2 regions of the Pedobacter sp. ASV1-7 genome follow, and region 2 is predicted to be linked to the other one. Evidence: riboswitches for the same ligand, from Rfam matches in the RefSeq annotation. Region 2 holds a riboswitch; the other holds the start of a gene.
The links. Region 2 has a riboswitch for cobalamin ahead of ABDJ41_RS18350 (TonB-dependent receptor plug domain-containing protein). Riboswitches for the same ligand answer to the same signal wherever they lie in the genome.
Positions count from the first base shown of each region.

Region 1: linked by a shared signal. The riboswitch ahead of metE (5-methyltetrahydropteroyltriglutamate--homocysteine S-methyltransferase) and the one ahead of ABDJ41_RS18350 (TonB-dependent receptor plug domain-containing protein) in region 2 are both predicted to bind cobalamin.

Region 1 is NZ_JBEHBV010000007.1:188,278-204,241, forward strand. It holds gene metE (5-methyltetrahydropteroyltriglutamate--homocysteine S-methyltransferase) at 1-1,907, opposite strand, end outside; cobalamin riboswitch at 2,085-2,275, opposite strand; gene ABDJ41_RS16845 (DUF6266 family protein) at 2,344-2,982, opposite strand; gene ABDJ41_RS16850 (HAMP domain-containing sensor histidine kinase) at 3,450-5,204, opposite strand; gene ABDJ41_RS16855 (sensor protein KdpD) at 5,229-6,359, opposite strand; gene ABDJ41_RS16860 (porin) at 6,563-7,633, opposite strand; gene ABDJ41_RS16865 (K(+)-transporting ATPase subunit C) at 7,659-8,225, opposite strand; gene kdpB (potassium-transporting ATPase subunit KdpB) at 8,283-10,316, opposite strand; gene kdpA (potassium-transporting ATPase subunit KdpA) at 10,327-12,045, opposite strand; gene kdpF (K(+)-transporting ATPase subunit F) at 12,058-12,135, opposite strand; gene ABDJ41_RS16880 (GNAT family N-acetyltransferase) at 12,365-12,931, shown strand; gene ABDJ41_RS16885 (sigma-54-dependent transcriptional regulator) at 13,038-14,360, opposite strand; gene ABDJ41_RS16890 (hypothetical protein) at 14,381-15,340, opposite strand; gene ABDJ41_RS16895 (SCO family protein) at 15,538-15,964, shown strand, end outside.
Region 2 is NZ_JBEHBV010000008.1:242,239-258,202, reverse strand. It holds gene ABDJ41_RS18395 (DUF4374 domain-containing protein) at 1-298, shown strand, start outside; gene ABDJ41_RS18390 (TonB-dependent receptor) at 374-2,767, shown strand; gene ABDJ41_RS18385 (DUF4374 domain-containing protein) at 2,800-4,011, shown strand; gene ABDJ41_RS18380 (PepSY-associated TM helix domain-containing protein) at 4,095-5,237, shown strand; gene ABDJ41_RS18375 (outer membrane beta-barrel protein) at 5,247-7,742, shown strand; gene ABDJ41_RS18370 (DUF6580 family putative transport protein) at 7,822-8,391, opposite strand; gene ABDJ41_RS18365 (DUF5074 domain-containing protein) at 8,470-9,567, opposite strand; gene ABDJ41_RS18360 (cell surface protein) at 9,579-10,682, opposite strand; gene ABDJ41_RS18355 (YncE family protein) at 10,789-11,934, opposite strand; gene ABDJ41_RS18350 (TonB-dependent receptor plug domain-containing protein) at 11,934-14,012, opposite strand; cobalamin riboswitch at 14,110-14,316, opposite strand; gene ABDJ41_RS18345 (TonB-dependent receptor plug domain-containing protein) at 14,430-15,964, opposite strand, start outside.

The DNA.
Region 1 (15,964 bases), on a different contig from region 2:
GCACGAACGGCCCATTGTAAATAATCTTGCCAATCAGATTTACGTAAGGGTAAACCTTCCCTAATTGCAGGTTCATCAATCTGAATGATCTTAATACCTGCTTTCTCCAGGTCTACCACTTCGTCCCTTATTGCCAATGCGATCTGTGTACAGGTTTCAGATCTAGGCTGATCATTTCGTACAAAAGACCATTGCAATATGGTTACAGGTCCTGTAAGCATTCCTTTAACCCATTTGTTGGTTAATGACTGGGCAAAAGCAGACCATTTAACTGTCATAGGCAAAGGGCGATAAACATCTCCATAAATCACAGGAGGTTTTACACAACGACTACCATAACTTTGTACCCATCCGTTCTTAGTAAAAGTAAAACCAGCAAGCTGCTCACCAAAGTATTCAACCATATCATTACGTTCAAACTCCCCATGAACCAAGACATCTATACCGGCATCTTCCTGAAAACGAATTGTTTCCTCCGTTTCCTTTTTGATCAGCTCATTATATTCCTCAGCACTTAAATCACCCTTTTTATATTTTGCCCTCCAGCTACGTACTTCCTGCGTTTGTGGGAAAGAACCAATAGTAGTTGTAGGAAATAAAGGTAAATTTAAGGCCTGCTTTTGTAATTGCTGACGAACAGCAAAGGTATTTTTCCGTTGATCATCCTCGACAGTAATACCAGCTACACGTTGCTTTACAGCATTATTATGAATCAGATCAGATGACTTTCTACTTTCATTAGCTATTTTGTTTGCTTTTAATTTAGGAATGGCTGTCTTAATGTTCAACGCAAGTTCATTTAAAACAGCGACTTCATCAATCTTTTGTCTGGCGAAAGACAACCATTGCTTAATCTCAGCACTTAATACAGCTTCATTAGTCTCCAGTTCCAAATCACAAGGCGAATGAATCAGTGAGCATGACGGACTAATCATTAGTCTGTCATGGCCAATTTTGTCAGCCGCAGATTTGATTAAAGTTAAAGAAGCATCAAAATCATTTTTCCAGATATTCCGACCATCTACAAGACCCAAAGACAGTCCCATATATGCAGGGATATCAGCTAATATCTCCTTCAGTTGCTCAGGACTACGTACCAGATCTATATGCAAAGTATGAACAGGCAATGAAAGTGCTAGTTCCTTATTGTCTTGTAAAGCACCAAAATAAGTGGCCAATAAAATTTTTAATCTTGGAAAGCGCTTTTTAATTTCAGCGTACACATATTTGAAAGCTTTTCTATCCTTCTCTGTAAGATCTAGTGATAAAAATGGCTCATCAAACTGTACCCATTCTACATGTTGTTCTTCCAGTTTTTTAAGCAATTCTAAGTAAACCGGTAAAAGATTCCTGATCAGATCTATCCTGTCAAATCCACTTTCCTTTTCTTTACCCAGTAATAAGTAAGAAACCGGACCAATAATTACAGGCTTGGTTTTAATACCCAGCCTCACACTTTCCTGATATTCATCCAGCAGCTTGGTTGAAAACAATTTAAACTGCTGATCTTTTAAAAATTCAGGAACGATGTAATGATAATTGGTATCAAACCATTTGGTCATTTCCATTGCTGTAATATCTAAACCATCCTTTTGATAACCTCTGGCCATTGCAAAATAAAGGTCAAGCTCTGTATTACCTTTGTTGAGGATAACTTCATGATAACGTTTCGGTATTGCACCTACTGTAAGTGATAAATCTAAAACCTGGTCATAAAATGAAAAGTCATTTGATGGAATCAGGTTTATACCCGCTTCCTTCTGCATTTCCCAGTTTTGCTTACGAATTTCACGACCAGTTTGAACCAGCTCCTGAATAGTTGAATTGCCTGACCAATACTGCTCGCAGGCTTTTTTGAGTTCTCTTTTACTACCAATACGCGGGTAGCCCAGATTGTTTGTTAGCATTTTTTTGCTTTTTAATTGATGAAAAAATCAGTTAAAAGCTCTCTTGCTGAACTTCGCAATGCTGTCGAAGAATGAAGAATATGAAAATACAATGTATAAGACCGGGATAACGACATGCTGCCCACACCGTATCACCAATAATACATCAAACCTAAACATGCTTCATATCGCGAAAGCAAAGTCAATTCGATAAAGGCAGGTCTCCTGACTTGTAACATTTTTACCATCCTTCCCATTTCAATAACGAAACAGTGGATATACTAAGGGTAAAAACTTTTATGTTACTTACAGTTGCGCGACAGTTCGTGATTTACACACGATTCCCTATTAATCTACAATTAAGTAAAACCATTACCGGTTGATGAAGAAAGTAAAGAACTTTATCTGGCGTAAAGGTACTATAAAAAACTTTCTTTTGATAATACTGAAGCATCCCTTAGTTAATCCTACCCAGGTACATGCTATTGGCTACGGCTTTCCTGTTTAAGGAAGTCATACCTACATAAACTTCAAGTGTTTTACCTACAAATGGTTCTTGTATCTTAATATCACATTCCTTGTAGGCTCTGTTAACGCCGCCTGTAAAACCAAATGACATATTCAATTCAGGAGAATAAGCTACAAACATCAACTGATCATTAAAGGCTGTCTTTTTTACCACATCTGATTTCCATGTCAGTTTAAGTATCTCAGAGTCTTCAAGGATCATTTTTACATCATTAATCATAGGCAGTTTACCTACACTTAAGATCAGCTTACTATAATCTGCCTCCAGATCAGGATATACCCCAGAAATCATGGTGTTGTAGTTCGCCGAAAATGCAGCACTGATTTCAGTTTTCTCTACAGCTTCATTAGCAAATCCAACAGTAATAAATTCATGAAAAGGCACTAAAATTAAGTTCATAAACTTCAACTTTTCTTGTGTGGCTATTTGTGCCGGACTACTTTCCCTTTTATTCTTCTTCTTTTTAGGGACAGTCCTTAAATAAGGGATACTTTTCCAGGTAGCACCCACAACTGGACCAATCTTTCCTGATACCGGGCCTAATATGCCCTTTCTAATTTTTGCCATCTTGTTTTCCTTTCTTGGTTAATTAATTATTATATTTATTAGTCTTTTATAATCATCTTCTGTGAGTCCTCTCTTATTTATTACTTGCCATTAATTACACAAAAGGCTAAAAAATGCCTTTTAAATGCTTTTTATATGACCCCAGGTCATACAGAGTCATACAAGACTCATTAGAGACTCATACAACACTCATAGTTATTATAATCTTCGATCTAACTAAACCCTGTATATCAGCCAATTACATCAATAAATCTTAAAAAAAGATGTATTAACGAGTAACAACAAAAAAAAACAGACCTAACAATTAAATCTGTTTTACTAATATACTATCCAAAAAATCCGTTGTCAAGTTCCCTGAGTTCCCAACGCAGGGTGTAAACCTTTGACAAAACGCGGTTTAAACACCCGCCAGCGCGGCATTTTTTTTCTACAATGTATCAGATTTTTTACATTAACCATCATTAAATTTAACTAACAACCGGTAACGAAAAGTAAAACTTACTACCTTCCCCTATTGAACTTTCGACCCAGATATGACCATTTTCTGCTTCAATAAAATCTTTCGAGATGGCAAGCCCCAATCCCGAGCCCGACTTATTACTTCCATCTGTAGGTACCTGAAAGTACTTATCAAACAAACGTTTCAGGTATTGTTCTTCAATACCTTTTCCAAAATCGCGAACAGAAAATTCTATCGCATCATTATTTTCGATAACCTGCACAACTATTTTCGATTTTTCTGCACTATACCGTAAAGCATTCGACAAAAAGTTCACCAGTACCCAAGCTGTTTTTTCAATATCTACACTTACTTTCGGAAGATTATTTCTAGAAATAAGTTCCAGTTCTATAGCCTTTTGTTCTGCTTGAAAACGAACTGCATCGATAGCATAAATCGCTATCTTTTTAGGGTCAGTCTTTACAAAATTCAATTGTAGGTTACCTGTTTCTACCTGTGCAAGATCCAAAAGCTCGGAAGTTATTTTTAACAAGCGACCACAATCTTCTTTAATATGTTGAACCAGTTCTTTTTGTTCAGTGTTCATGATTCCTACCCGATCATCATCCAGTAATTTCAAACTCATTTTAATGGATGATATTGGCGTTTTCAACTCATGTGATACAGTGGCAATAAAATTTGTTTTAGCCTCATCCAATTCTTTAAACTTGGTTATATTTTTAAGCACATAAACTTGCCCAGCTGCTTTATCGGTCTGCACAGTCGCATTATCAGTATTATCTTCATAATTCGGCACGCTGATATCTCTTCTTTCCAACTGAAAATAAGATTCTTTATGGTCTGCATAGATCTTCATAGGTTTATCATCAACAGACTCCTGCAAAATTCTATTCAACAGATCATTCTTCTTCCTCAATTCCATTGCGTTTACACCAACTACCTGTTGCTGATCTAGATTCATTAGCTGTCCGGCAACTTTGTTAAAGAAAAGAATTTCCTGTTTCTCATTGACTCCAATAATTGCATCCTGCATCTGTTCAATAATGGTTTCTATTCTTAATTTTTCAGACTGAATTTTAGCCAGGTTACTATTTTCCCATTTATTCAGTTCTGAAGTCATTGTATTAAAGGAATCAGCGAGTTCTGAAAACTCATCAGAACCTTTGAAATCCAGTTTTTGCTTATAATTCTTACGACTAATTTCACGGATGGCCTCAGAAAATTCACGTAAAGGATTGGCAACAAATCCAGGAAAGTTGACTATAAACGAGAATAGTATCAGGAAACAAATTGAGGCAGCAAAAATCACATACATGGCTGATTTTTCGATAGCAGACTGTGCAGCAGCATTTTTCCTAACTATAGCGTTCATATTCAGATGATCGATCTCTTTTAACTGCTTCCTGACTTTATTTAAAGACACTTGCTTTGCCGTCAGGGAAGATAATGGATCAATAACACCCTCGTAAGCCAATTTCAATGCATCAACTGCCTTTCCTTCTCCTTTTTCAGTAACATTCTTTTGTTCCAAATTCAATTGTTTATCGAACTGACTTTTGGCTTCAGGCGACAAAGGCAGCTCGTGCTCATCTAAAATTGAACGCATGTTACTCGTATAGTTCAGCGTCTCATAATTATCTTTCAAAATAACCTTCGACCTTATGGAAATTTCATTCATGTAGTATAATGAAACCGCTCCAAAAAAGAGTATCACCACGAATAGGAAGCCGAATCCGAGGCGAAGTTTGGTTTTTATTTTCATAATTATATTATTTATCTTTTTGCACTAACTCAATATTACTAAATCAGTTTCTGTAGCTGAAATGCTCCGCAAAAGTTGATTAAAAATTGCAGTTCTCATCATAATTTGAAATAAATTTAAATGGGGCTTACCTATACATATTGTTGTGATCTCTTTTTCTGCTGCAATTTTCAATATGGTATTGGGAATATTATCGTTTTTTACCTTAATCACTTCTGCTCCAAGTTCAGTAGCCAACTTAAAATTATTAATCAGATGTCGCTGTAAATCCAGTTTAACTCTGTCACCACTTTCCTTACTATTCTGAACATACAATACAATCCAGGGAGAATGATAATAAGAGGCCAGTCTGGCAGTTTTACGAATTACAATTTTTGCAGTTGCATTATTGGTAGAAATACAGGCCATAAACCGCTCCTGCCTAAGCTTAATTTGCTTTGGAATTTCTATACTGATCTTTCTTTCTAAATGATGCGCCACTTCCTTAAGTGCCATTTCACGTAATTGCAGTATTCTATCCGATTGAAAAAAATTATTTAAAGCGCGTTCAATTTTAGTCTTATCGTAAATTTTTCCAGACTTTAAGCGGTCTATCAATTCATCAGCCGTCAAATCTATATTTACAATCTCGTCAGCCAATTCCAGAATCTTATCAGGTATTCGTTCAGTAATGGGGATGCCGGTAATCTTTTCGATTTCCTCATTCATGCTTTCCAGATGCTGAATATTTACTGCGGAAATGACGCTGATACCCGCTTCGAGTATATCAACCACATCCTGCCAACGTTTCCCGTTTTTGCTTCCTTCCACATTGGTATGTGCAAGTTCATCGACAATCACCACTTCGGGATGAATATTAACAATTGCATTAACATCCATCTCTTCCAGTTCTTTTCCTTTGTAAAACAACTTTCTTCTGGAAATCACCGGAATACCAGCTAAAAGTGCATGTGTTTCTTCACGATTATGGGTTTCAATATACCCGATTTGGATATCTATCCCGTTCTTTAACAGTGCGTGTGCCTCCTGGAGCATTCTATAAGTTTTGCCCACACCTGCACTCATACCAATGTAGACTTTAAATTTCCCTCTTCTGGATTTTTTCACCAGGTCCAGAAACTTACGGACAGAACTCTCTTTATTTTCTTCTTCCATCACATGTTACCATTTTACGATGATATAGGCCTCTTTAATTAAATACCAAATTCCCAGTAACAGTATTAGACAAACACTTAAAACCGGGATCAGTTTGAGAATAGATTTATTATTCATTTTACTTTCTTTTACCAAAGGCAATCTTTTGCGATCATTAATAATACAGGACCAGCCGCACCAAAACCGGCCCTGTATAAGTTAAACTAAAAAGAAACTGCTATGCTGGCTGTAACAGCTACATTTGTATTTGTCGGATTATCATTACGCATAAATACTTTGTCTTTGCTATCATAAACCTTTCCTTCTAAACGTACCACAGCATTACTAACAGGAGCATAATCCATGTTTACGGAATATCCTGTTGTTTTAAAACCATTCGGAGTTTCTGTCGCGATAAATACACCATTTTTATCCTGATAATGCTCTACCCTTCCTGCTACTTTCCATTTGTCGGCAATTCGGTACTGCGCAATAGCCACAGGCGCGAATACTTCATTACGATCATCACTACCTTTAGCTTTTTGCTGGGTTCCATAGTCAATACCAACTGTTAAACCAAAATCATCGGTCAGTTGAAATATTCCATATACATCATGGTAAAAACGTTTTACCCTTACATCGTCAGCACCTTCTGTTCCAAGATAATTACTGTAATTTACAGTGATTTTATCTGTAGGTTTCCAGGTGAGTTGTAAACCACCCGCGGGTTTACTGTTTCCATTTAAGCGATTAATTCGCTGCCAACCGTTCAGATACAATAGCACTGCTGAGAACTTACCGTCATTAGATGCATAGCTCAATTTTGCACCTGACTCATAATAGGGTGTATTTTCTGAAGAGATGTTTCTGGTCAACACCCAGCAATCCTTAGATACTGCGCTTTCAAAGCCAATATGGGAAGAAAATATACCGGCATCAACCCAAAGGTTAATTGTTTTAGACAGCTTTAAACCAGCATTCGCTTCATAAATATTTTTCAATACACCCGGTTCGGCAGCAAGGTTTGCATTTGTATAAGTACCCGCCATTAAGGCTACGTTTGCACGAATTGTACCGTTGTCATAACTGCCTTTAATAAAACCAAGGTTAAGGTTCACCTCATTATGGCGGTTGTGTGAGTAAATGAAACCAGGTCTGTTGTTATCAGCAGACTTGTTAAAATCGTATCCATAATAAGTTTCCAAATATCCGGTTACTTTTATCTTAGGCTCTTCCTGTGCATATAAAACTGATCCTGTTGAAAGGGCTACGGCTAATGTTATGAGTTTTTTCATTTGTTTTTATCGTTGTTTTAAATTATTATTTCTTTAATTCGTCCAGGGCAACGTTAAGTTTCAGGACGTTGACTTTAGAAGGGCCAAACAAACCAAATAATGGTCCTTCGGTATTTTTCACCACCAATTCCGCTACAGCTTTGTCGGTTAATCCGCGGTTTGCCGCAACTCTTTTGATCTGCATAATGGCTGCCTGCTCCGAAATATCAGGATCCAACCCACTACCTGAGGCAGTGACCATATCCGCAGGGATGTCTGTTTTTTTCAGATAAGGATGATATTTCAACAAGGTATCTATCCTTCCTTCCACATCTTTCAGGTAATCAGCATTGGTCGGACCTTTATTGGAACCTCCTGAACCTGCCGCATTGTACCCAACAGCTGATGGTCTGCCCCAAAAATATTCTGGTTTGGTAAAAGACTGGCCAATCAATGCATAGCCCACTACTTTACCATTTTTTATTACTTTTTCGCCACTTCCTTCACCTGCACTGAATTTTCCAACAAAGGCGATAGTTAATGGATAAATGATACACAACAGTACCATAAGTACTCCTGTTAGTCTCAACGATTGTATGATGTATTTTTTCATGACAACATTCTTTATTTATGTATTTATTTAGATGATATCTTTCTATTAAACAAGCAATTAAACCATCAAAGCAATCGCCATATCAATTAGTTTTATGCCGATAAATGGAGCAATTACCCCTCCCAGTCCATAAATCAGAAGGTTTCTGCGCAGTAAAGCACTCGCACCAATTGGCTTATAGGAGACACCGCGTAAAGCAACCGGAATCAACAATGGAATCACCAACGCATTGAAAATTACTGCGGAGAGTATTGCTGTTTCCGGACTGTGCAGATTCATGATGTTTAAGCTGCTTAGTGCCGGGATGGCTACAATAAATAAGGCCGGAACGATGGCAAAGTATTTCGCTACGTCATTGGCTATAGAAAAAGTGGTCAGCGTGCCCCTGGTAATGAGCAACTGTTTCCCGATCTCCACAATCTCAATCAATTTCGTTGGATCATTGTCCAAATCCACCATATTACCAGCCTCTTTAGCTGCTTGTGTACCGCTATTCATTGCTACACCAACATCTGCCTGTGCTAATGCCGGAGCATCGTTTGTACCGTCTCCCATCATCGCCACCAGTTTACCCTGAGCTTGTTCTTCTTTGATATAGTTCATTTTATCTTCTGGCTTAGCCTCAGCAATAAAATCATCTACACCTGCCTTTTGAGCAATAAACTTAGCCGTCAAAGGGTTATCTCCGGTAACCATTACTGTTTTTACACCCATTTTACGAAGACGCTCAAAACGCTCGCTGATGCCCGGTTTAATGATATCCTGTAACTCGATTACACCCAGTGCTTTTTCATTTTCAGCAACTACCAACGGTGTACCACCATTACTGGCAATTCTTTTCACCTGCTCTTCGATATCCATGGGAAATGGATTCCCTGCAGTCAGCACCATATTACGAATAGAATCAAATGCACCTTTTCTAATCCTTCTACCGTCTGCTGTATCTAAACCACTCGACCTGGTTTCGGCCGTAAACTTGATGAATTTAGATCCTACAGGTGCTGTAGTAATCAATTTATCATCCTGTGAAGCAGCCAGCTCAATAATCGATTTTCCTTCTGGTGTTTCATCTGCCAATGAACTTAATACACAGGCGTCAGTAAAGCTTTTAATCACAATTCCGGCAGTAGGATAAAAGTTGGTAGCCTTACGGTTCCCAATTGTGATCGTACCTGTTTTATCTAGTAACAACACATCGATATCTCCGGCAGTTTCCACTGCTTTGCCCGATTTGGTAATTACATTGGCTCTTAGGGCTCTGTCCATCCCTGCAATACCAATAGCAGAAAGTAAGCCTCCAATAGTTGTTGGAATCAGGCAGACAAACAAAGAGATGAATGCTGCAATCGTAATTGGCGTATTCGCGTAATCTGCAAAAGGTTTTAAGGTGATACATACAATAATGAATACCAGTGTAAAACCAGCTAATAGAATAGTCAATGCAATCTCGTTAGGGGTTTTCTGACGTGAGGCACCTTCTACAAGTGCAATCATTTTATCCAGAAAGCTTTCTCCCGGCTGAGTAGTCACCTGTACTTTGATCTGGTCTGAAAGCACTTTGGTCCCCCCTGTTACCGAAGATTTATCACCACCTGATTCGCGGATTACGGGAGCAGACTCTCCTGTAATGGCCGATTCATCAATTGTTGCTATCCCTTCAATGATCTCACCATCTGTAGGAATAGTGTCTCCTGTTTCACAGATGAACACGTCTCCTTTTTGCAATTGATTAGAAGAGCGCATTTCAATCTTCCCATTGCTCAATACCACTTTTGCAGGTGTTTCTTCCCTTGTTTTACGCAAACTGTCGGCCTGTGCCTTTCCTCTTGCTTCCGCTATAGCTTCTGCAAAATTCGCAAAAAGAACAGTTAGCAAAAGAACAATAAACACCACAAAGTTATATCCGAAAGCCCCCTGACTACTATTCCCGATAGAATAAAGTGTAACAAACAGCATCACAAATGTTCCTATCTCTACGGTAAACATGACCGGGTTTCGGATCATCAAGCGTGGATCAAGTTTGATAAACGATTGCTTTAATGCTGTATTTACTAAAGCAGGTTCAAATAATATATTAGATTTTGTTTTCATTATAATTCTATTATTTAATTAGGGTAAAATATTCCGCTACCGGACCTAAAGTCAAGGCTGGGAAAAAGGCAAGCGCAGCGATGATCACGATAACTACGAATGTCATCAAACCAAAGGTTAGCGTATCTGTTTTTAAGGTTCCTGCAGATTCAGGGATGTATTTTTTTGAAGCCAATAACCCAGCAATTGCTACAGGGCCAATGATTGGAAGGAAACGTCCAAGGATCAGTACAAAGCCAGTCAATACATTCCAGAAGATATTGTTATCACCAAGTCCTTCAAAACCAGAACCGTTGTTTGCAGCTGCTGAAGTGTTCTCATAAAGCATTTCAGAGAAGCCATGGAAACCGGGATTGTTTAACCAGTTGGCGGGCTTAACAGCCCAGTTTGCTTCGGGGAAATATGTAACGGTATACGCAGCCAACGCAGTTCCAACCAGGATAATAAACGGATGTAGCAACGCAATGATAGAAGCAATTTTAACTTCCCTGGCCTCTACTTTGTGCCCAAGAAACTCAGGTGTTCGCCCCACCATCAACCCGGAAATAAATACCGCAATGATGATAAAGATAAAGTAGTTCAAAATCCCAACCCCACAGCCTCCGTAAAAGCAGTTCATCATCATAGCAATCAACTGCAACATACCTGTTAATGGCATTGAACTGTCGTGCATGGAGTTAACTGATCCTGTTGAGATAATGGTGGTTACAGTACTCCAGTAAGCTGTAGCCGTCGGTCCAAATCGAACCTCTTTACCTTCCATTGCTCCTGTCTCCTGAGAAATGCCCATTTTAGCAATTGACGGACTTCCTCCAGTTTCGCTAATGACCGTAGGCACAAGTAAAAGCATCATCCCCAAGGTCATAATTCCAAAGATTACCCATGCCATTTTCTTTCTGCGGATAAAGTATCCAAAGGCAAAGATCATAGCTATAGGTATGATCACCTGGGATATCACTTCTACCATATTGGTTAAGTAGTTTGGATTTTCTATTGGATGTGACCCATTTACTCCAAACCAACCACCCCCATTTGTACCGAGGTGTTTGATGGCTACGAAACCGGCGGCAGGTCCTCTGGAAACACTGACTGTATCTCCCTGAAGGGAAATGATTTGATCTTTACCCTCGTAACTGGTTGTAGTTCCGTTGAAAGCTAGAATAGTCGCTACGACTACAGAAAGTGGCAATAATAAACGGGTAATCGAACGGGTAAAGAATACCCAGAAGTTACCAAGACTCGTAGTTGTTTTATCACGGAAAGCTTTAAACAGTACTACCGCAGCAGCAATACCTGTAGCAGCACTTACAAACTGTAAGAACATGAATACGAAATGCTGTGTAAAGTAAGTTGCGCCACTTTCGCCGGAATAATGCTGTAGATTACAGTTTACCACAAAGCTGATAATGCTATTGAAAGCCAGATCGGGCGACTGTCCCAGGTTACCATCTGGATTTAAAGGAAGTTTATCCTGATAAATTAGTGCAAAAAAACCGTATACCAACCATACCATATTGATGGTTAGCAACGCTTTCATATGTTGTTTCCAGTTCATTGATTCTTCCGGATTAATTCCGGATAATTTGTAGATACCTTTTTCAAGGGGTTTTAGAAAGTCTGTCCAGACTTTCTCACCAGCAAACATCTTTGCCAGGTAGATACCCAGTGGTATTCCAATCAGCAAGGTCAGACCGTAAGTGGTAATAATGCCAAGTAATTCAGTGTTCATAATGATAGTTAATTAAAATTTTTCGGGTTTAATCAGCACGTATACCATATAGATAAATACTGCGATTGCGACAATGAGTAATGCGATCATAATTTTTAGATTTTTTCGAACCAGTCAATAGATTTGTAGAATACCCAGCACATCAGTAGCAGGGCAAGAAGAAGTACGATTGTTAACATAATTGTCTTGTTTATTTTAAATGCTTATTGCCAATTGGCATACCACCATTGCCTACCCAGACGTAAACCACTGAATTACAGTCAACAAAACAATAAAACACAATAACTACTTGTTTTAATTGACAAATAACCCTTCCAAAATGGAAGGGTTATTTGTCGTTTTGGTATATTTAACCAATGAAATATTTACAATGACCATCTCGATACAACCAACACTAGAAAACGAACGGATAAAACTAATCCCTTTAACAAACGATGATTTTGAAGGGCTTTTTAATGTAGCTTCAGATCCTGAAATATGGATACAACATCCCAACATGGATAGATGGAAACGAGAAATTTTTGAGGCTTTTTTTAATGATGCCCTCAACAGCAAGGGAGCTTTTAAAATTATTGATAATAGTACTGGCGAAGTTGTAGGTAGTACTCGTTTTTATGATTACAATAATGCAGAGAACAGCATTTTTATTGGCTACACTTTTTATGCTACCAAATACTGGGGTACAGGTATTAATCCTATTGTGAAAAAACTCATGATGGATTATATTTTTCAACAGGTCGATAAAGTGTATTTCCATGTTGGCTCTACAAACCTTCGTTCGCAAATGGCACTCAGCAAAATTGGCGCGAAGAAAGTGGCAGAACAGGATTCTGCTAAACCCGGTGAGGCATCAAACCTGAAGTTTGTCTATCAGATTGAAAAATAACCATTCTCTTCAATTGCTGGAACCTTTTTCCTGAAGAAGGAAAAATTTTCCTATGCACTTTCAGAGAAGGTAATTTTTCTTTCAGCGACCGATAAAAGTAGGGTTGTCATTCAAGTTTCCTATACAAAGTTGTTAAACCAATTCCCAGTAACCTTGCTGTTTCGGTTTTATTGCCACCGGTATATTTGAGGATTTTATCGATATGTTGCTTTTCAACATTTTCAAGCTTCATCATATCCCCATCATTTCCGATTGTTTCAGTATGAAACTCATATGGCAACAGGTTCGCACTTAATAATTGTCCATCGGCCAGGATCACCACACGCTCCATTACATTTTTTAGCTCCCGGATATTTCCTTTCCAGGAATGTTTCATTAGCAGTTCTTCAAAGTGATTGTCCATTTTAAAAGCAGGCTTATTCACCTTATTGGCGAACTCATCTAAATAATGCCTGGCGAGCAGTAATATATCTGATTTACGTTGTGATAACGAAGGGAGTTCTATAGAAAATACGGAAAGGCGGTAATACAAATCCAGCCTAAACTTACCAGCCTCGGCTTCCTGCTTCAAATCTCTGTTTGTGGCAGCTATAATCCTTACATTCACTTTACTGGTTTGTGTATCACCAACCTTAATGAAGGTCTGGTTTTCAAGTACCCGTAATAACTTTGCTTGTAAGTCGAGATTCATCTCTCCTATTTCATCCAGAAATATTGTTCCCTCATTTGCTTCTTCCAGTAATCCTTTTTTATCTTTAACAGCGCCCGTAAAGGCACCTATTTTATGTCCGAACAGTTCACTTTCCAATAACTCATGATTAAAGCCACTACAGTTTACAGCGACAAAAGGCTTCATTTTACGCAAGCTTTCATAGTGGATAGCCTGCGCAAACACTTCCTTTCCTGTCCCTGTTTCTCCAAGTAACAATACCGTGGTATCTGTTGCGGCAACTTTATGTGCAAGGTTTATGGTTTCATGAATGGCTTTCGATTTCCCGAGAATTCCATCAAAGCTATATTTCCTGATTACCTTATTTTCTAGCTCATTCACACGATACTGCAATTTTGCTTTATCGAGGGCTTTATAAACCAGGGGAATGATCTTATCATTATCATCCCCCTTAGTAATGTAGTCGAACGCCCCGTTTCGCATAGACATCACCCCGTCGGCAATGGTACCAAAAGCAGTCAGGTTGATAACCTCGGCATACGGTTTTATTTTCTTGATTTCCTTAACGAGTTCCACCCCATTGATATCTGGAAGTTTTACGTCACTGATCACAACATAAATATCATTATTGGCTAAAATTTTCAGACCTTCCTTTCCTGTAGCAGCCTGAAAAACTTTAAAACCTTCCAGTTCTATGATACGCGCCAGAAGGCTGCAGATCTTCTTTTCGTCATCTATAATTAAGACTGTATACTGCATAGCTGATAATTTCAACAATATTAGTAATTATTCGACACAACTGAACGGTCGTAAGGTACATCATCAACTACAATAAACTTAAGACCTTCATCTCTAACCTTAAATTTACACCAGGTATGATTTTTAATGACATTCAAAATCTCCTTTACGGTATAGTTATGGTCATAAACTATTTCTACTGTAAAATTAAACTGACTGGCGGAATTAAGCTGTTGAACATTTGTGTTCACACCCGTCACTTTCATCTCTACAGGGTTTGGGAGTTGTCCTTCTATTGGAAAAACAAAGTCTGTAAACCATTTAATATCCATTAATGCTGCACATATTGCATTGGTTCCTTCGGCAAAAGGCACAAGGCTTGCTCTGGGATAGGCAACACAATCCAATACCATGACTTGCTTTTCCTCTTCAGTTTTTACGGTCTGCATCTGTATATTTTTAAGCTGTGGATCAAAAAGCATGGCGGTACACAAACAATTGCACCTGCGCTTACTTTCGAGAATATTATAGTTTACACAACTTTTACAACCTTCCCAAAAATACTCATCTTGTGTAACTTCGGCAAAGCTGACGGGCTCAAAGCCAAGGCGGCTGTTCATTTTCATAATTGTTGATCCAGAGGTAATACTGAATATTTTAGCTTCAGGATACATTCTGCGCGACATTTTAAAGATGCGTTCTTTGATGGCCTTGGCTACCCCGGCATTCCTAAATTGTGGTGCAACGATCAAACCAGAGTTGGAAACAAAGGTCCCATTCTCCCAAACCTCAAAATAAGAAAAGCCTACCCAGTTACCTGCTCCGGTGACTGCGATTACGGCCTTTCCTTCTTCCATTCTAAGTCGCAATGACTCAACAGTTCGTTTAGCAATACCCGAGCCACGTGAAATGGCCGATGTGGCTGTTTCTTTTACTATTTCATCTGCGTACTTAAAGTCGGCTGTTGTAGCAATACGTACAAATATCATTTGATTATCCATGATCAATTTAATTTTATGGCAGCCCGTTTCAAACCTGATGCCGATGTTATGAGCAAGACTTAAAAACCGGCCCATCATAACTATGAAGGTCCATTTATTATTTCATGACGCTTTTATGGCAATACTATACCTTATCAAAACGATAGGGTTAATTTCATTTTAATTACATTTGCTTTTCTTCAATTATCATTATTCTTATGAAGCTAAATTTTTCATTATCTCTATTAACTGCTACTCTAATATTCATGTCTTCTTGCCAGAACGAGAAAAAACTACCTATCCTGGGACCAAGAGCAGCCGAAACGGTTACTAATCCAGATGGTACAACTCAAATTGACACCGTTTATAAGACAATTCCTTCATTTAGCTTTTTAAATCAGGATAGTGTTGCTGTTACTCAGGACACATTTAAGGATAAGATCTACATTGCTGATTTCTTTTTCACATCATGTTCAACAATCTGTCCGACGATGCACCGTAACATGAAAGAGATTTTTGAAAAGTACAAAGACAATCCAGAAGTAATGTATCTTTCACATACCATTGATTTCAAATACGATAAACCTTCAGTTCTGAAAAAATATGCAGAAAAGTTAGGTGTTGATAATGGCAAATGGCAATTTG
Region 2 (15,964 bases):
TCTCTTTAAAGATCTAGGTGACCATTACAGCACAGCACATTTTGAATTTTATATTGTCGACCTGATCACAAAAGCCATACAAAAGCTTGATCTTCCATTGGATAAAGGAACACGCAGACAATGTGTAATTGTAAATAAAGATGATGTGTATATCTCAGTAAACTCTTCTACGGAAGGCAATTACATCTGGATATACAACAAGAAATCAGGCAAATTAAAAAAAGGCCTTCAACTATCCGGAAACACCGATTTCATCCTGAGAATCGATGAATTAAATCCTTATTTAGAATTATTTTAATATTTCCTGTTTACCACCTTCGGTAAACAGGCAGTTATGCTACCTACTAGTATAAATGCACAATATTAAAATAAAATGTCATACGGTAAAACTCTACTTATACTCTTATTCAGCGTAATTTCCTTTAAAGCTTTTTCACAATCTTCGTCTGTCATTTCTGGTTACATTAAAGATGGAAATGAAACCATTGCCGGAGCGACAGTAAAAGTTAAGGGGGGCCAGATTGGTGCTACATCTAATGAACAGGGCTATTACGAATTAGTTGATATTAAATCGGGGGTATATACTTTAACCGTTTCCTACCTCGGATATTTAAAAGAATCAAAAACAGTTACTGTAAGTGATAATCAAAATTTAAGTGTAAATTTTTCTCTAAAAAAGGATCAGCAACAATTACAAAATGTTAATATTCAAGGAAAAACCAAGGTTCAGGAGATTAAGGAATCAGGGTTTTCAGTAAACGCCATTGAAACAAAGAAATATGCAAATACGACTGCGGATCTGAACCAGATATTAAACAGAAGTACTGGTATAAAAATAAGAGAACAAGGTGGACTTGGTTCTGACTTCAAATTCTCATTAAATGGCCTGTCAGGCAAACAGGTTAGGTTTTTTCTTGATGGAATTCCAATGGAGAGCTTTGGTGGGTCGATGTCTTTAAATAATATCCCTGTAAATCTAGCAGAACGAATTGAAGTTTACAAAGGGGTGGTTCCAGTTGAATTAGGTTCTGATGCTTTAGGTGGTGCCGTAAATATTATTACAGATCAGCATACCTCAAAATTTCTGGATGCAAGTTACAGCTATGGCTCCTTTAATACCACAAGGGCAGCACTCAATGGTCGTTTTACTGATGAAAAAACAGATTTGATCTTCAATTTTAGTGGTTTTCACAATTATTCCGATAACAATTATATGATGCGAAATAATCCTGAATATGATGCAGCAATTAAGGTTACCGAAAACAATGAAGTGGTACTTAAAGATGCTAGACGCTTCCATGATGCCTATCGCTCTACAATGGGACAATTCGATGTAGGCCTCAATAACAAATCATGGGCTGATAGGATAACAATTGGTTTTGCTTACTCCAATTTATATAAAGAATTACAAACCGGGGCTAGCCAAAACAAAGTTTTTGGTGGTGTGCATACCAGAGGAAACTTCTACATGCCATCTATAAAGTATAAAAAAGACAACTTCATTATTAAAGGACTAACAGCAAACATTACAGGTTCATTGTCTTTAGATAGATCTGATGTAGTGGATACAGCAACAAACTCTTATGGATGGGGAGGCAAAGGTAAATTAGAATCAATTGCCGGAGAGTTAAGAGATATCAAAACCATTTATCACTATAAAAATAATGCGGGTATAGTAAGAGCTAATTTTAACTATAAAATTAATGACAACCAGGATTTAAATCTAAATTATACCTATAATCATTTCGGCAGGTCGGCTATTGAAGATATAAACAAAGTAGATAACAATGCTTTCGATATTCCAAATACCATTGATAAAACTGTAATGGGCCTAGCCTATCAAAATCAACTGTTTGATAAAAAACTAACCAATACCGTATTTACAAAATTTTACAGACTAGGTACCTTTGTTAGAAATGCAGTTTATTTCTCGCAAACCAGTTCATGGACAAAAACAGATACCAGTGCAACAAACAATTATCTGGGTTACGGTTTAGCTTCAAGATATAAACTGACCGAAAATATTGGTTTAAAATTCTCTTATGAGCATGCTTACAGGTTACAGGAAGGTGAAGAATTGTTTGGAAATGGTATCAACACAGCTTCAAATCCAAAATTAAAACCAGAGGTAAGTGATAACATTAACCTTGGAGCCTATTATAATTATCAGCTAAACAACCACAGGTTTGCTGTAGAAGCTGCTTACTTCTTTAGAGATGCAAGAGATTTTATTTACAGTTCTCCAAATGGTGGAGGTATTTATACCTCTTATGAAAATGTTGGAAAAGCCAGGGTCTCTGGTGCTGAAACAGAAATAAAATATGGATATGCCCAATTATTAGAGTTTTCAGCAAATGCCAGTTATCAGCAGGTAAAGAATAACCAACAGTATGTGTATGGAACCGATAAACTCGATGCAACTTACGGAGATAATATTCCTAACCAACCCTGGTTATATGGAAATGCAAATTTTGGAATTGGTAAAAACGACCTGATTGGTAAAAATTCCAGAATACAGTTCAACTGGTTTACTCAATATGTACACTGGTTTTATCTGAATTGGGAAAGCCGGGGAAGCAAGGAATCAAACAACAAAATTCCTCAGCAACTCTCTCATAATGCAGCACTATCCTACTCATTTCAAAATGGAAAGTATAACATATCTGCTGAATGTATAAATCTGACTGATGAATTAACCTACGATAATTTCAGGCTACAAAAACCAGGAAGATCATTCTTCATGAAACTCAGATATTTTATCAAATAACAATAGAAACACAATAATTCAAAATAAACTTTATGTTAAAATCAATCAAAAAACCAGTCTCAGCACTGTGTATAGCGACAGTACTCGCTGTAGGATTTAGTTCTTGCAAAAAAAGCAAAACACCTGATGTTATAGAACCTGAAACTGAAAACATATATAGCTTAAGGGTATTAGCAGGAAGTCCAGCTTCATCTTATCTGGTACAAACCGGTTCTTTAAGCTCAGGAACAATTACTACCGCAGGTAATGGGGTTGCTACAAATTTAACTACCATAACCACTAAAAATGGTTTTTACTATGGTCTGGATAATGATTCTGGTAACCTGATTAAATATACATCCAATAATAAAACAAACACAATTGTTAAAGAAATCCCTTTCAAACAAATCAGCTGGGCATTCTATTCTAGCTTTTATAAGTGGAAAGATGATAAAACCCTGGTTCTGTTTAGTAGTAATGCAGCTATTCAATTTGAATATGCTATCCTGAATGTAGAAACGATGACCATTACTTCAAGTGGAAACATTAACGTTCCGGGATTAAAACCTGGTTATTATTTCTGGGGTTATAATGCAGCGTTTGTGGGTGAAAAACTATATTTAACCTATACGCAATCGGCTAATTCTAATGATATTTCCGACCGTACAACCTACCTTGCTGCTATGGATTACCCGGCAATGAACAATGTTGTTGTTAGTCAGGACACTCGTTTTGGTATGCCACAACATTATACACTACATATGCAAGGCTCTTTTACAGACAATGGAATTGCTTATTTCTTAGCTTCTCCAAACATCTGGACTTCCGGAGATGCAAACTTACCTTTTGGCATATATAGAGTAAAAGGTGGTACTACGCAGATTGATCCTAATTATTTCTATGAGCTTACTGACAGAACTAAAGAAGAAGCATTAGGATTGTTCTATCTTGGAAATGGGAAAGCGATTGTTAAAATATTGGACAGAACAAAAATTACTTCTTCTAGTTCTTATAATACATTGTATATCACAGAATATTATGTTGTGGATGTAGTCAACGAGACAAAAACAAAAATAAACATACCTAAAAGTATAGCTGTACCATTTAGTCAAAATGTAATGGTAAATAATGGTATAGCCCATATTGGTGCAAACACACCTGAAGGAATGTATATCTATCAATACAACATCAGCACTGGTGCTGTAACACGTGGTGCTAAAGTAGATGGAGCTAACACTATCGAACGTCTGGATCTAATAAAATAATCATACCGAATAAATAGGCTGTCTATAGGTTGGACAGCCTGTTTATTTAAATACTTAATACTTACCCTTTACTTTCACAATCAATGCTTTTAAAAAAAATAAATGCCTGGTTACACTTATGGCTTGGATTAGCATCCGGGATCATCGTCGTTATTTTAAGTATAACCGGCTGCATTCTTGTGTTTGAACAGGAAATCAGACAATTAACTTCTCCGTGGTTACATGTAGAGCAGAAAGGAACAGATTTTCTGCCCCCATCAAAATTGCATGAATCAGTTTCCAAAGCCTTACCTGAAAAAACTGTTAAAAGTGTATGGTATCATGGTGCAGGCCGTACAGCTCATCTTACTTTAAACTCAGACTCCATCGTTTATATAAACCCTTATACTGCCGAAGTGGTTGCCATGGTTGATCATGAAGATTTCTTTCATTTCATTGAAGAAGGTCATTTTCATTTATGGATGCCCGAAGAAATCGGAGAAATATTTGTTGGCTGGGGCACTTTAATATTCTTCCTGTTACTAATTAGTGGTGTAATTCTTTGGTGGCCAAAAAAATGGAACAAAAAAGGAATAGAACAAAGCTTTAAAGTGCGTTGGAAAGCAAGGTTTAAAAGAGTAAACTATGACTTACATAATGTTTTAGGCTTCTATTCTTTAACAATAGCGCTATTATTTGCCTTTACCGGATTGATTATGAGCTTCTCCTGGTTTAATTCAGGCGTCTTCTGGTTAGCAGGTGGTGAAAATAAACCACGGATACAGTCTGTTTCTGACACTACATTTACAGGACAGACCAAAATGCTGGAACAGGTTGATAAAGCATGGCTCATGGGAAGACATGAAATTGGAGAGTTTAATAAGGACGAGATTATAGTATCCTTCCGAAAGGAAGCTTCATCAACTATTTATGTATGTACAGATATGAAAAACGGTATCTGGCGAGACATCTATCTTGATCAGTTTACTTTAAAACAGCTCCCCGCTTCTCAATCTAAAATACGTGATGCCGACCTGGCTACATGGCTTCGAAGGTCAAACTTTAGTTTACATGTGGGTGCTATTGGTGGCCTGACTACAAAAATACTTTTCTTCCTGGCTAGTTTAATCTGTGCCTCTTTACCTATAACAGGCTTTTATATCTGGTGGGGAAAAAAGAAGAAATCGACAAAAAGTACTAAGCCAAAAAAGGCTGCCCCACAAGAAAAAAAACTGGCTATTTCTTAATCTAATCTTATGGAAACACAAAAATTAACAACGGGTAAAAACCTTGTTACAGGCTTCCCTTTGCCCTTTATTTTGCTGATACTGCTCTCATTTTATAACCCATTGACTGCCCTGTCTCAACAAACAAAAGGAAAGGTTTCTGGAACAGTAATCTCATCCGATGGGCAAGCCCTCCCCTTTGCTTCTATAGCATTAATGGATAAAGACGGACAAACTTTAAAAGGAACGTTAACTGATACGGTTGGTATATTCCAATTTCCAGCCATCCCTGAGGGGCATTATCAAATAAAGATCAGTACGATGGGCTTTACTTCCCATCAATCTAAAATATTTGAAATATCTGTCCATAACCAACATATACATCTGGGCAAACTTACTTTACTTGAAGATGCAAAACTGCTTAGCAATGTGACTATCAGTGCGCAGAAAAAGCTGATTGAACAAGGTATAGACAGAACAATAATTAATGTTGAAAACAGTATCTTATCAGAGGGAAACACAGCTTTAGAATTGTTAGAAAAAGCACCTGGAGTAACTGTAGATCAGGATGGTAAAATCTCTTTAAAAGGTCGCCCCGGTGTGATGATTATGGTCAATGGAAAATCGACCTATCTCTCTCCAAAAGAACTAAGCACTTTATTAAAAGGAACCAATGCCAACTCGATTTCTAAAATTGAAATCATGAGCAACCCATCTGCAAAATATGATGCAGCTGGAAATGGAGGCATCATCAATATCCAAATGAAAAAGAATACTTTAACAGGCTTTAATGGCACAGTTTCTTTAAATGGAGGAGCTGGCCGAAATGCCAGATATGGCAGTGGGATTGGTCTTAATTACAAGACAAGTAAAGTAAATTTTTATGGAAGCTATAATTATGGATATCGTGGAGAAACAGAATATCTTGATTTTGTAAGAAACTTTTATGACTCTGGTATTGCTAGTGGAACACCTGACCGGACTTCGAATCAACATACGAAAACAAATGAGCCATTACACACTAATAATTTCAGACTGGGTGTTGATTATCAGTTAAACGACAATAGTGCTCTTGGCATTCTTATAAATGGAAATATAGGTAAGTATACGCATGATAGCAAGACCAGCAATCTACTAAGCAATAATGCAGGTATGCTACTGAGCAATATGGCTACCAGCAATTACGATAAACAAAACTGGGAAAATCTGACCTACAACCTGAATTACCTTTATAAGTTTAAAAAAGAAGGCAGGGAACTTTCTGCTGATGCAGACTTTGCGAGCAATAGTTTTACTTCAAATCTTAATCTGAACACTATAACACTGGCGGCTGCACCAAACCAACCCAATACGGATATCAGCAGACGAGGTTATGTGCCTGCTGTAACAAATGTATATCTTGCAAAACTTGATTATACAGATCCGATAAGCAAAACATTAAATTTAGAAACCGGAATTAAAAGTAGTGTTACCAATTCTGACAATAACTTAATATATGATCTGCTTAATAATGGTAATTGGGAATATGATAACAATGGCAGCAATCATTTTAAATACAAAGAAGAGATTCATGCTAGTTATTTAAACTTCAACAAATCATTTAAAAGCTTTAGTATACAAGCAGGGTTAAGAGGTGAATACACACATACAGAGGGACACCAGATTACTACGGATTCATTAATATCCCGTAGCTATTTCCAACTATTCCCTAGTGTTTTTGTGAACAAGCCAATGGGCAAAAACCACCAGTTACAGCTTGCCTATAGTCGCAGAATAGAACGGCCCGACTATGGTGATCTAAATCCATTTCGCGTATTCAGGGACCCTTTATTATATTACCAGGGTAATCCATTTTTAAGACCTGAGCTTATCAATACCATTCAATTGAGTCATAGTTTTAAAGAAAAGTATACCACAGCAATTAATTATAGTCAGACCAGCGATGTGATGACCTGGATGAACGGACAGATTGATGATATCAATACTACGTATGAAATGCCCTTGAACTTAAACCGCCTGATCAATTATGGCATTAGTTTTACGGCTTCTACTGCTTTTACGGAGTGGTGGTCGGGTACACATTTCGCTAATGTCTATCGTAACGAATATAAGGGCACTGGAGAAAGTGGCAGTTTTAACAGTAATGCTACAAGTTTTAATTTCAATACACAAAATAGTTTCAAAGCCGGCAAAGGCTATTCAATTGAATTAAATGGCCTTTACAACGGAGGTTCAGTTTATGGAATCTCGAAATACAAAGCCAATTATATGGTCTCTGCAGGGGCACAAAAGCTTATTTTAAATGAAAAAGCAACCATAAAGCTAAGCGTAAATGACATATTTCAAAGCAGACAGCTCAGAGGCAATACCATTTATGGAAATATAGATATGAGCAGCCATATTCGCTTTGACAGCCGCAGGGCAATCCTCTCCTTTTCTTACCGTTTCGGAAACCAGAATCTGGTTAAAAAAGAAAGGAGAACTGGTAGTGAAGATATTCAAAACAGAGTTAAAGGTGGCGGTTAACCAATAAAAAACAATCATAAAAAAAACGTTGCTCCGAAGGGCAACGTTTTTTTTATGATTGTTAAGTTGCACTTGTTAATTAAGCACTTAAACCCTTTTTAAAGCTTAAGGCCGGATACCATGCCATAAAACCGAACATAATAGCACCGTATATTACAGTTCCATATAAAAACTTCAGCTCAAAGGGGATAGCCGCGATCAAACAAGCACCAAAACCCGCTAATGTCGGTGGATATAATCCTGGCGTATACATTGCACTAATATCAGCAACAATCCAGTGAATCAAAACCACAGCAAGAGTTGCTGTTACCATACTTTGTAAATTCTTTTTCTTAAGTAACGCTTTACTTGCCAATACCATTAATATAAAGGCTATGTAAGTCCAGTACCATCCACCATAGAAAAATCCATATCCAGAAGTCTGGGCAATAAAAATATCACTTATCAATAATACAGCTAAAGGAAAACCAAAAGCTTTAAAATTATTGTTAAAATAGGCTCCTCCAAACAAAGCAATAGCCCCTACTGCAGAGAAATTTGCAATTTCTTTAAAATCATCAGAATAAGGCGCCGCAATGCGGAAAGCACTAACCAGTACAACAATAGCTACTAAAATTATTGTACTTGGATTAAATTTAGTTCCAGACATGTTTATATCAATTTATTATACAAAGTTATATTATTTCTACGGATAATAAAAACACCCCTTAATGATCATGTTCCAGCATTAATGGAATACAAACATTGAAGGAAAATAATATCCGCTATAAGGTATTTGCTTAATCAGCTCTCCACTTTCTGCATTGTAAAAATAGATATTGTTGACCAGGTAGTTCTCACCAAAGCCGTCCTGTACTGTGGTGGTAACAATCTGATTAGTTTGCGGATTATAACCCAGGTTCTTTTTATAAAATGATTGCTTTGCCGGCGTAGTAATAAAAGCTTGATTAAGAGAAGATTTATCACCCTCAATGTATTTATACATTGCCTTACCACCACCATAGTTTTGCGCCTGCAATAAATACACTGTATTATTCTTTGTTGAAGCAATGATTGGAGAAGAGAACCAAGTCCCCCATGTAGTTGCAGGTTTAAATGGTAGCTCCACACTGTCTGTTTCCAAAGTTTGAGGATTAGAACTGTACAGGAATTTATCCTTTGTATACCATACTTTTTTGTTTGGCGTTTGGGCAAAACCTAATGTAACTCCTGCTATTCTCTTAACCACACTAAAATCTTCAGCATTGTATATAACCGCACCAGCTGATTGATTAAGCACATAGATATACTTACCAGCTTTTAACATGTCACCAGTCTGCCCAGACACACCTGAAAGTTTAGATAAAACATTAAGATTCTTAAGGTCAATTACATGTACCCCATTGCTGCTACTTAACAAGCCTCGATTTTCATCCAGACCAACAAAAGCACGCCAATCATAACTTGCAGAACCAGGAATTCGCCCTACTTCTTTCAGAGTCTTAGCATCAGCTACCACAACAGGCCCCCTCGCTTTGCTCACTACATAAATATTATTATTGAACTTAGCGCCGAATTGCACAGTTGAACTTTTTGGCAAAAAGCCGTCGCTATCTGGGTTTTCCTTTTGAAAAACACTATCCTTAAGTGTTCCTGATTCATAGTCAAAGAAACTGATGGACCCTGTACCAGTAAAAGCCCATCCTTCGTTGATCACAAAAAAACCGTTCTCGTATTTACCTGGTTCAGATATCTCATCTATAACCAGATCCTCTTTATTACATGACAGTAAAGTACTGGCAAATGCCAGTACTAACGCTACCTTTTTAAAACTAATTTTATTCATTTATAATGATTTTACTTTACTAAACTAAGATCAGCGACCCCTAGTACTTCCGTAGACAATTCTCCCAGCCAGCCCATATTTGCTTGTAAAGCTGTTTGTATTTTAATGAAATCAATACCTTTCAATGATACCTTTTTACCATCTTTATCTACCGCATTACTAATATCTATCTTATCCCCTCCAGCAGTATTGTCAGCGTAACCCCATGCAAAAGGTGCACTGGTGATATAACTAGGATTAGTCATATCAATACCTGAAGATGGTAGTATAGAACCAGTTAATGTATATTCATTGCCAGTTATCCATAATGGAAAATAGCTCTGCTTGTGAAAAGTATTTGTTGCTACAAAACCTGTATTGCCATCACTATCTTTCCATGGGATGGGATCAGTATCTGGTGTTGGCCTGGTATAAGTAACTGAATAGTTTCTTTTATAACCTGCTTTTCCAAACTCACTTCCCGCTACTTCATACCAGGTATCATCAGGTTTTCCGTTGTTATTTTCATCCTGCATTACCCATATTATTCCCGGTTCAGCAAAATTGCCCATTGCGTTTCCATAAACAATAATATCTTCCTTTTCACCATTAATAACGGTATGATCAAAGCCCAATATAATGTTTCCACCCCAAGCACCTAAGGTTACCATTCCTTTTTTACCAAGAATTCCTTCTGCACTTATAAGATTTCCAGGTACTTTATTTATAAATTGTCCAGGTGCAGGATTATACTCAAAAAGCTTTGTTACATACATAGAACTTTCCGGAGTAACAGGTATAACGGGAGCTTCTACATTGATGGTATATAGAAAACTGAATGTACCTGAATTATTAAAAGCCGTGTATTCAATTAGGTAAATACCCGATGTAATTGGAGTAAATTCATAAATACTATCTGTGCTTTTCACTTCTCCATCCAGTTTCCATTCTTGCTGAAAGGCTACTCCATTTTTAACGCTTGCCGAAAAAGAAAGTTTTTCATTTAATTTACCCTCAACATCCTTTTTTGAATCCCCCATTTCAACTTGTGGAGCAGGTATTGATTTATCTTTTTTACAGGCGGATAATGTAATGACGAATAAACACGCCAGGAGTAGATAACTTTTGATTTTCATAATTATAAATTTGTTTTTTATTTATTTGATTTTATTATTTAATTAACTATACTATACCTCTGATTTATTGACATTTATATTTTTTTTTAAAATATATCAGGGAATTCTACTCGTAAACAAACACCAGCTTATTAGGTATATCTCCGGTCTGAACTGACCACTTCTTTTTTCCAGTAATTTTATCGAAGCAATACAATGTTCCTGGCGAAACATAATCCTTCGCATCTGTAACATATAGGTCCTTGGTAATCGGATTAACAGCAATACCATAAGGGATCATTATACTTCCCTCAGTTCCATCAGTTATAAACTTTTGGTCTGTCAGCACTTCATCTTTTATATTCAAAACACCGTAATTAATTACGTTTTCGCCGGTTATATAACTAAACTCAGTATTGTAGTAATAAGCATGATCCTCATCTATAACCAGGTTACTTACACCAATGTCAAATTTCTTTTTAATGGTTTCAGTCTTGGTGTCAATTACAAAAAGTTTGGATGGAATATCATAGTAATCACCCCTGGAGGTTACATACAGATCACCGTATTGATCAGCTTTGAGTCGATGAAGATTTACAGCTACATCAATATTCTTTACCACCTGAAAAGTATTCAAATTGATTACTGAAACTGTTCTTTCATAGTTAGGTGGACTATAGCCACCTGAATTGGCAACGTATAATTTTTCACCAACAATAGCCATTTCTTCTGGCTGTCTACCTACCGATACCCTTTGCACTTCCTGCAATGTGGTCGTATCTATCCTTACCACTACCCCATTAGGAGCCTTTGGATCTCCAACCTCTCCTAAATAAGCACTTACATAAGCACTGCCTTTATAGAAAGTAATGTAACGACAATTGATCACATCAATTTGCTTGATCTTTTTACCTGTTTTAACATCCAGCACCTCTACTTTATTGGATATATTGACTACTACGTACAACTTGGAACCATATATAGCCATATCATTCCCCACATCTCCAAGACCTTTTACAACTTCAGGATTAGCCTGACCATAAATATTTCTACTATATAAACCTGAATTGAAGTCAAAATAATCCAACGAAGCTTTGTTCATATTCATGTTTCCTTCATTGAGCAGATAAAAGCCTTTCAATTCAGAAGATGGCTCCGGAACAACAGTTTCGTTGTCATCCTTTACTGGTTCTAAATCCTTTCTGCAAGCGCTAAAAATTAGCGTACAAAGTAGGATAGTACTTAAAAAATGTATCTTTTTATATTTCATCATTAATAAGAATAGGATAAGGTTAAACGATATGAGCGTCCAGGCATGGGGAAATTGGTAATGACTGCATAAGTCTGATTTAGCAGGTTATTTATTTCGACCAGAAACCGGATGTTTTTTTGATTTATTGCTTTATGATATTGAAAAGCAACATCGTGAGTATACCAGGGCTGAACATAATTAACAGCGATATTTGCACTCTGGTCATAGCGTTCCCCTGTGTAGATATAACTGTAATTAAAACCAATGTTTTTATAATCCAACCCAGCTATTACAGAGCCACTATGAACTGGTGTATAAGGAATCTGATGCTTATAGTTTAAATTCACATTACTTACATTAAGTGCCTGCTGATAAGTATAGGTAAATCCTGCATTTGCCTTTAATAATGATGTAATTTCCCAGGCTGATTGCGCATTTACATCTAATCCTTTTATCTCTACACGTCCTAAATTTTGCATGCTCCATCTAAACAGATTAGCCCCTGGAACAGCAACAATCTTATCCTTTACTATATTATAATAAGCATCAGATTGTATACTGATTTGGTTTAACCATTTACCCTCAAACTGCCTGATATAAGTAAAACCAAGATCATATTGTCGGGTATATTCTGGTTTAAGAAAAGTATTACCAATAAACGTATAATACAGATCGTTAAAAGTTGGCATCCTGAAGATATGCTTATAAAATGTACGTAAGCGGAACTCTTTAGAACTGAAAGGCTGCCAGGAAGCCATTATTGTTGGTGTAAGTTCATTTTTATCTCCTGCAGAATAATATTGTTTAACCTCGTCATTAACTAAAGTTCCAAGTAGATTGGCCTGAATGTTTAATCTGTTTAAGTGGATTTCTGTCGCCAATGCAAGCAATACAGTTTGCCTTGTGGGATATGGGAAACGATATAGATTGGCATCTAAAATATTACGCTGGTAATCAGCAGACAATACAACATCCCATAAAGAATTAATTTTATATCGGTTAGAAAGGGTTAAATACCATTCCTGCTGCTTATAAATATTATTAGTTAATCCATCATCTTTAACAAGATTTGGATCCAGATACCTGGAATAATCATTGGCATACTTTACAGATGCCATAAGGTTATACTTACCGGTTTCTTTTTTATAATTTCCTTGTACAAAAAAACTCCTATTCCATAAGCGTTGAGTGAAGTCGTATACGTTGTTCACTATAGCCCCAGGTAGTCCCTGCTCATCAGTATAGAAATAAATCTTGGCACTCCACATGCTGCTATCAGCCAGCTTGCCATAAAGACCGCCTTCGAGTCTCATAGTCTCTATGTCGGCATTCTTTCTAACCATACTCGTGTCATAAGTACCATTGCTATCATGGAACTTATATCTGCCATGTGCATTTTTATATTCTGTACTTATCGAAGTATATACCCGATCGTTAATTTTCTTTTGCCAGCGAACAGATGGGTTAACTAAACCAAATGAACCCGTTTTAAATGTGGCAGTTAAATGGTCCGATTGTCCCTGTTCAAAAACAGGCTGTTTGGCATTTAAATAAAGTGCACTTCCAGAGGAAAAGCCTTTGGCCGACTGAAAAACAGAGCTTTTCTGCCCATTGTATAATTCTATTTCTTCGATGTTGTCTAAAGAAAACTTTCCAAGATCCACTTGCCCGTTCTGCGCATTACCGAGCTGCACACCATCATAAAATACAGCAGTATGATTTGTACCCATACTGCGTACGTTAATCGTTTTTAAGCCTCCTATACCCCCGTAATCTTTTAATTGCACGCCAGAAAAGAAACGAACGGCATCAGCAACAGATAAACTGTTTAATCGTTCGAGCTCTGCCCCTGAAAGGATTTGTAAAGGTGTAGAAGATGTTTGGCGACGAGTGATCTTGACGCTATTGATCTGAACTTCATTGAGCTGATTTACTTTATTTAAAGAATCTGCCTTAAACTTAGTCGGTATACCCCGTTTAACCGAATCAGCAACCTGCCCAAATGAATTTAAGGGCACAAAAATACTTGACCATATCGCCAAAGCGAAAGCCAATAAATAATAATTAACGTCTTTATAGACGAGTTTATTCTTTATCATTTTGATGTGAGTGTTACCCACAGCAAACAGTTTTAGATCAAGGAAATGAAATACAATAATTAAGCACTCACTCCTAGCTTCAATCCCCGAAAGCTATGAAATCATAATGCGAATGGCAGGTCTTCTGACTTACTCCCGGTATCCTGCCTTCCCCTTCATGGCCCTTTGAGGTTGAAAAGTGGCACGGATTTGAATACCGTTTTTAATAGAGCTTACAGCTGCGGGACAGTTACGGAATTACACCGTATTCCCTTTTAATCCAGACAGCACAATACTATCAGGAACCAAAAGCGTTGCAAAGGTACCCATTAATTAGATACCGAAAAACATTTTAAACAAAATAGGCTGTATCATAATAATACAGCCTATTTATATATCACACAATTCTGATTATATCAGCATATTGCGATTCTTCATTTATTTAATTGTAAAGCTAAGTCCTGCATTCATATTGAATCCCATACTATTATATCCGTATATCTCCGTATACTTCTCATTCAATACGTTCTTAAGATCTGCAAATAATCTCAATTGCTTTTTAATAAGTGTATACTCAGCATATACCCCCAATAACTTATAAGCATCAAGATTAACTACATTACCTGTATCATAATCGGCATCATAGCTCTTTGAATTGTATTTGAAATTAGTGCTGATAAATAGATCCTTTGTAGCCTGTACACCTACATTTATAGCATAAATATTTTTCGGTCTGCGGAATAAATAATCCAGAACAGTACTGGTCAGATAAGTATATTCATTACCCTCTACATACGCCACATATCCTCTTACATTCACAATACCAAGTTGTGCTGCAGGTTCAATTTCAAAGCCTTTAACCTTTTGCTTTAGCTGATTGATATATCCATTACCCGCATAAACAATTGCATTGGTCAGGTCCCGTTTAAAACCTGAAACACGAAGTGTATATTTCTGATCAGCCAGGTTCAAATTAACACCCGCTTCGTAATTCTTCGATTCTTCCGGAACGAGATTTAAGTTTCCTCCATAAGGTGTAAACAGATAATCTAAATTAGGTGCTTTAAACGCTGTTGAAATGGTTCCAAAAATCTTCACTTCTTTTACAACATTGATAGATGGTGTAATGTTATAAGTATAATTTTCTCCAAATGCTTTTGCTTTATTATAACGTCCTCCTACTTCCAGGTTAAAAATACTTAAATCATGTGCAAAGATGGATGCATAAGTACTGAACTGATTGGTAGAAGCAACTAAACTTGTACTTAATCTTGTAGCTCTGTTATCCAGCCCCACCAACACATCTAATTTTGAACCTATTTTCTGATTATAAAATAAGTCTACCAGATGCATTTTTCCTTCTGAAAAAGGGACATAACCTGTAGGATCGGCTAATTGTGAATTCTCATAACTATAATTAAAGTTGATTTTACCAGTACCAAAATCGTATTTAGTATTTATGCCGCTGTTAAAATGCTTTAACTTAACATAGCTTGTCGGATTGTCTTTAAAAACACCCTGATCTGTATCATAATTCCCATAAAAATAACGTATAAAAGGACTTATGCTCAATTGATCTGTAGCTTTAAGAGAGAAATTCGCATTCACAGCCGATGTTTTATTCCCGTCTTTATCAAAAACATCAGTGTTACCTACCGGATTTGCAGCATCAGAAATCCCATCAGTCTTAGTTTGGGTATAGCCAATATTGTACGAAAAATCATTACTATGATAGTTCATCCCCAAAGTTCCTTTATAGGTATTATATGTCCCATAACTACCTACTCCATATACACTGTTTCCTGCTTGTGATCCTTTTTTTGTAATGATATTTACAACCCCGGCAACAGCATCCGAACCATAAATTGTAGATTGGCCTCCTTTAAGTATTTCTATACGATCAATCTGATCAATAGAAAATGCACGTAAATCAAAAGTAGCACCAATGCTAGCTGGGTTGTTCATTGGAATTC